Prochlorococcus marinus XMU1412: one gene and its partner. The protein of the gene in region 1 interacts with the protein of each later gene in a pairwise test. Links are inferred from orthologs where the notes say so. Each region holds a gene or a part of one and is shown in the gene's direction. Other genes may lie near its edges. The genes, in order: HA152_RS09455 and ftsZ.

What was found.
Region 2: the proteins of HA152_RS09455 (region 1) and ftsZ interact in binary tests that used the Escherichia coli proteins (3 or more experiments, as listed by UniProt). The link is inferred for Prochlorococcus marinus XMU1412 from one-to-one orthologs.

Annotation. Positions count from the first base shown.
Region 1 is NZ_JAAORJ010000004.1:534,531-537,671, reverse strand. What follows is about bases 290-3,096. They hold HA152_RS09455 (rod shape-determining protein), read left to right. Parts: upstream 290-1,070; coding sequence 1,071-2,123; downstream 2,124-3,096. Other genes in these bases: HA152_RS09445 (hypothetical protein), read left to right, coding at 2,877-3,096; mreC (rod shape-determining protein MreC), read left to right, coding at 2,128-2,877; HA152_RS09460 (single-stranded DNA-binding protein), read right to left, coding at 567-938; HA152_RS09465 (DedA family protein), read left to right, coding at 290-570. Outside these bases: more of HA152_RS09465, read left to right, coding at 1-289; more of HA152_RS09445, read left to right, coding at 3,097-3,141. UniProt on the Escherichia coli protein: Forms membrane-associated dynamic filaments that are essential for cell shape determination. Acts by regulating cell wall synthesis and cell elongation, and thus cell shape.
Region 2 is NZ_JAAORJ010000004.1:261,763-265,022, forward strand. What follows is about bases 284-3,209. They hold ftsZ (cell division protein FtsZ), read left to right. Parts: upstream 284-1,151; coding sequence 1,152-2,267; downstream 2,268-3,209. Other genes in these bases: HA152_RS07840 (cell division protein FtsQ/DivIB), read left to right, coding at 284-972; panB (3-methyl-2-oxobutanoate hydroxymethyltransferase), read left to right, coding at 2,424-3,197. In the rest of the region: HA152_RS07835 (hypothetical protein), read left to right, coding at 1-250; more of HA152_RS07840, read left to right, coding at 247-283. UniProt on the Escherichia coli protein: Essential cell division protein that forms a contractile ring structure (Z ring) at the future cell division site. The regulation of the ring assembly controls the timing and the location of cell division.

The DNA of each region.
Region 1 (3,141 bases):
ACTATTTGTTTGGCTATGTTTTTGGAAAACATAATACCTCCAATTCCTTCGGAAATAATAATGCCATTAGGAGGTTTTTTTGTTTATCAACAAAAATTAAATTTCTATATTTTAGTTTTTTGGGGATTACTTGGAACTATTTTAGGTTCATTACCTTGGTACTATTTAGGTAGATTAGTAAATGAAAAAAGACTTTCAAATTTTCTAGATAAAAAAGGAAAATATCTGGGTATTTCTCCTAGTGATTTAAGTAAAAGTAAAAGGTGGTTTGATAAATACGGTGTTTCTTTAGTTTTTTGGGGCAGATTAGTACCAGGTATAAGAACTTTAATCTCAGTTCCTGCTGGCATAGAACTTATGCCATTGAGAAAATTTTTGCTTTGGACTACATTTGGGAGTCTAATATGGGTAGCACTTCTCACTTATTCAGGTTATTTATTTGGTGAAAATTATCGAATCATTCAAACTTATTTAGATCAAATCAAATATGTTGTAAAGCCAATTTTAATTTTAATTTTCTTATATTTTTTTATAAGAATACTTATTAGATTTCTTAAAAATAGAGCTTAAAAAGGAATTTCACTTGAGTTATTGCTGTTGGAATATTGGTTATTATCAGAATCCTTTCGTGAGCCTAGTAAGTTTAATCTATCTACCCTAACAACTGGTTTAAATCTGTCTTCTCCAGTATTTTTATCTTTCCAGCTATCAATCTTAAAGCTTCCTGTAATTCCAATTAATGATCCTTTTTTCACATAATCTGCGGCTATTTGTGCTTGCTTGCCCCATATTTCTAAATTAAACCAATCTGGCTCTTCATCTCTGCTTCTTCTGTTAACTGCAATTGTGAAGTTCGCTACTATACTGCCTGATTCGAAATATCTGACATCTGGTTCTCTTCCTGCTCTGCCAACAAGGTTAATAGTGTTAATTTCCATAAATTTTTTTTTTTATAATACTCATATTTTTAGTTTCTGCTCAAAGTTTTACGTGCTATTCATAACTAAACGTCAGAATTCCGAGAGCTTATCAAAAAATAGATATATTATTTATAAAAAGAAATTCTTATTGTGATTTTTAACAGATTTAAATTTTCTCGAGATATTGGCATAGATTTGGGAACGGCCAATACTCTTATACATGTATCAGGAAAAGGCGTTGTTTTACAGGAGCCTTCTGTGGTAGCTATGGATTTAGAAGAAGGGATTCCATTAGCTGTTGGTAAAGAAGCAAAGTTAATGCTTGGAAGGACCCCTGGCAATATAAGAGCTGTAAGACCACTAAGAGATGGAGTTATCGCAGATTTTGATGCTGCAGAACAAATGATAAAAACATTTATTCAAAAATGTAATGAAGGCAAGGGGATAGTAGCTCCAAGGATAGTGATTGGAATTCCAAGTGGAGTGACTAGTGTTGAGCGAAGAGCAGTAAGAGAAGCTGGATTAGCGGGAGCTAGAGAAGTTCATTTAATAGATGAACCTGTCGCAGCAGCAATAGGAGCATCATTACCAGTAACTGAGCCAATTGGAACAATGATTGTTGATATTGGTGGAGGTACTACTGAGGTTGCAGTATTAAGTTTAGGAGGAACTGTTTTGAGTGAATCTGTTCGAATAGCAGGCGATGAGATAAATGAGTCAATTGCGCTTTATCTTAAAAAAGTTCACAATTTAGTTGTTGGAGAGAGAACTGCAGAAGATATCAAGATAAAAATTGGATCTGCATTTCCAGATGATGATTTTGATAAAACTACTTTAGAGGTTAGAGGTTTACATCTTTTATCTGGTCTACCTAGATCAGTCACTTTGACATCAGGAGAAATCAGAGAAGCTATGGCTGAAACACTTAGCAAAATAGTCGAAGCTGTAAAAAGAACTTTAGAGCGAACCCCTCCTGAACTTGCCGCAGATATTGTTGATAGAGGTATTATGCTTGCAGGTGGTGGAGCTTTAGTGAGAGGCATTAATGATTTATTGAGCGATGAAACAGGAATTTTTACTCACATAGCAGAAAACCCACTGCTTTGCGTAGTGAATGGTTGTGGAGAGGTGTTGGATGATTTTAAAAAACTCAAAAGAGTTGTTGACACTCCAGAATTCATAAGGAATGCCATAAGAGATTAATGTTATGTTAGGTATCCGACGAATTTCTAATAGTCGTTGGTGGCATAAAAAGAAAAATTGGCTATTTTTTGCAATTTTTTTATTTTTGGTTTTTGTAAGAATATCAAAAGGAGCTTTTTATAAAGATTTTTATTATTTTATTTCAAAACCTTTTTGGCCTGGTCAATTTCAAAAAGAAATTGTTCTTGAGAGTATTGATCAAGAATATTTAATAAAGTTAAATCTTCTTACAAAAGATAATATAAGATTGCGACAAATCTTATCTCTTCAAGAATCATCTAATGATGAACATATTTCAGCTGCAGTTATTTCGCGAAAAACAGGAGGTTGGTGGAGACAAATAATTTTAAACAAAGGTTCAAAGGATGGAGTAGAAATTGGCAATATTGTGATTGGTCCGGGTGGATTATTAGGTAGAGTAAAGAATACTTCTTTATTCACTTCGTCGGTAACTTTGATAACTTCTCCAGAAAGTAAGTTAGGCGTTTGGGTGGATAGAATTCAAATCAATGGATTACTAGTCGGTTTAGGAGATGATTATCCTAGCCTAATACTTTATTCAAAAGATGCCGATATTAAAGTCGGAGATTTTGTATCATCATCTCCTGCTAGTACGTTATTACCTCCAAACATCCCTATTGGTATTGTCCAATCTATAGATGAGACGTTGAAATCAAAAAAAACGGCAAAAATTTCACTTATAGCAAAACCTCATGTAATTGATTGGGTACAAATTTTGAAAGTAAATATTTAATGAATAAATTTTTTACCAAAAAATTTCCCATTATAAGCTTTATTTTTATCCCAATTATTTTTTTGTGGCACCCTAATTGGCTTGGATTTTTAGGTGTTCAGCCTTATTGGCCGTTATTTTGGTTATTGCCTTGGGCAATGATTAATGGATCAATTAATGGATTAGTATTTGGTTTGTTTTTAGGTCTCATTTTAGATTCTCTAACTTTAAATGAAAGTTTTACCCAAATTCCAGGCCTAATTTTTTGTGGATTTTTCTTTGGGA
Region 2 (3,260 bases), 270 kb from region 1 along the record:
GGAGTTAAAGTGGAGTGCATTTGAAGCCGGTAAATTTGAAGAAAAAGATTGTTTTACGATCAAGAAACTGGAATTAGTTGAATTAATGGCACTAACTTCAGGTGAAGCTCCTCTAACGAGTGAATCTCAAGGTAAGTGTAGGTTGAGATTAGTAGGGGATGGAAAAGAGATGGATGTACCATTTTCAGATGCAGAGCAAGCGAGAGAATGGATGGACCAACTGATGGAAAAAGCTCGATGTGATTTGTGAAAAACAAAAAAGGAATCAAAAATAGAAGCTTTTTTTTTCTAATTTCATTTTTATTTTTAACAAGCTTATTAAGCACAAAAACACTTAAAAAAGTTGATACTCAGGATATTAGGGTTTCTGGTAGTGAATTATTTTCGCAAAATGATGTGATAAAAAATTCATCTTTAAATTTTCCTATCCGATTAATTTTTGTTGAAACTAATTTGCTAGAAAAAGAGTTAAAACAAAATTTATCTCTCAAGAATGTTTCGGTAAGTAGAGAACTATTTCCTTTTGGTTTGAAAGTTCATATTAATTCAAGAACTCCAATAGCTTACGGTGAGAGAATATTAAACGACGAAAAAATTTTAGGCTTCATTGATAAAGATGGAATTTTTATAAAAAAACAAAATGTGGATGAAAAAAATTTGAATAAATTAACCATAAAAGTTTTTGGGTGGAAAGAAAAATTTAAAAAAATATTATCTGAAATTTTTATTGCTATAGATAATTATGAATTAGATATAGTTAACATAACTTTTTCATCCGATGGGTTTCTAACTGTTGAGGAAAAAGATTTAAAAACAATATTCTTAGGATTTAAGCCAAATTTAATCAACAATCAATTTCAAAAAATCAATTATCTTAAAAATGAATTTAAGAAAAATAGCTTTTCCAAAAAAATAGATAATATTGATCTTACTAATCCAGATAAACCAAAAATAAAAGTGTTCAAACCCTAATATTTGAAAAAGGATTTTGAGTAATTTTTTTTAATTATTGTAGTGTTGATATGGGTTTTGCATTCAAAACAAAATATTTAATAAATAAATATTTTTAGGATTTTCCTCAACAAATTCCTACATATGAGCGCAGTAAGTTCATAATGCACCCAATACTAGTAAAAGATTCCTATTAAGAGATGAGCTTCGGTAACAATCCAAACTTTGATCAATCGAGAGAAATCCTTCCAAGCCAAAACGCCAAAATAGAAGTTATTGGTGTAGGTGGTGGTGGCAGTAATGCAGTCAATAGAATGATAAATAGTGATTTAGATGGTGTTTCATTTAGAGTCCTCAATACCGATGCACAAGCTCTACTACAATCTTCTGCAGAAAGTAGAGTTCAACTTGGACAAAACCTCACTAGAGGTTTAGGTGCAGGTGGGAATCCAAGTATTGGACAAAAAGCAGCCGAAGAATCCAAAGAAGAGCTTCAACAAGCTTTAGAGGGATCTGATTTAGTTTTTATAGCCGCTGGAATGGGTGGAGGAACTGGTACTGGTGCTGCTCCCGTTGTTGCAGAAGTAGCCAAACAAAGTGGGGCGCTTACAGTAGGTATAGTAACCAAACCATTTTCTTTTGAAGGGAAAAGAAGAATGCGTCAAGCAGAGGAGGGGATCGCAAGACTAGCTGAAAACGTTGATACTCTTATAGTTATTCCAAATGACCGATTAAAAGACGTTATAGCAGGAGCTCCTCTTCAAGAAGCATTTAGGAATGCTGATGATGTTCTGAGGATGGGAGTCAAAGGTATTAGTGACATAATTACTTGCCCGGGATTAGTTAATGTTGATTTTGCAGACGTTAGATCAGTTATGACTGAGGCTGGCACTGCACTTCTCGGCATAGGTATAGGTTCAGGAAGATCGAGAGCTATAGAGGCAGCACAGGCAGCAATGAATAGTCCTTTATTAGAAGCAGCAAGAATTGACGGAGCTAAAGGCTGCGTTATAAATATTACTGGAGGCAAAGACATGACTTTAGAAGACATGACTTCTGCATCTGAAATTATTTATGATGTTGTTGATCAAGAAGCGAATATTATTGTTGGTGCGGTAGTCGATGAGGCAATGGAAGGGGAGATACAAGTTACTGTAATTGCTACAGGATTTGAAACAACCCAACCATTAAACCAGCAAAGAATAAAAAACAGATTATCTAATCAACCCTTATATAATTATTCCGAAAATAAAGAATCAGGAGCTAGTATTCCTGAATTTTTGAGATTAAGGCAAAATAAAAAAGATATAGGTTAAAAGGTAAAATAGAGTGACTCGGTTATCTCGCCTGCCTCAAGCATCCCTTGTGGCTGCTACCTTCCGGTCCTGACCAGGTTTAGGCGTTAAAACCGCGAAAGGCCGAGTCAAAATAATACTAGCAATTCTTGATTAAAAAAGATACATAAATTTATTATGTTACCTTCAGACCTTGTTAATTATAAAAAAAAATCTCGCAAAATCATTGCACTAACTGCATGGGACTCCATATCAGGCTCTATTGCAGAACAAGCAAATGTTGATCTCGTACTAGTAGGTGACTCATTAGCAATGGTCTGCTTAGGATACAAATCGACATTGCCAATAACTTTAGAAAACATAATTTATCATACTAATGCTGTTTCAAGAGGATTTAAGAAAAAAATTGAGGAACAACCTCTAGTCGTTTCAGATATGCCTTTTCTGACTTACCAATGCGGTGAGGATAGGGCTGTTGAGTATGCAGGGAAAATCATTCAGAGCACTTATGCAAAAGCTGTAAAAGTGGAAGGAGCTGAACCAGAAATACAAAAAGTTATTTCTAGATTAATAAGAATGGGAATCCCTGTTATGGGTCATATAGGTCTTACACCACAAAGCTATCTAAATATTGGATTAAGAAAACAAGGTGAAAGCTTAGCAAGCCAAGAAAAAATTAAGAAAGAGGCTTCAATTCTTGAAGAATTAGGATGTTTTTCAATAGTTCTTGAACATATTCCTGATTTGCTTGCTAAGGAAATACAAAATTCATTAACAATTCCCACAATAGGTATCGGCGCAGGTAATTATTGCGATGGTCAAGTAAGAGTTACTGCAGATTTGTTAGGCCTCAATGATGATCAACCCCCATTTTGCCAACCAATTATCCAAGGAAAGAAATTATTTAAGGATAAATTAAAAGAATGGGTAGACTCTCAAAGACTTAACTAATAAACCCCATTTTTTCATAAAGTCTAATTCCTTAAGAACATAGTAATTCCAAAGGTTTAGTAG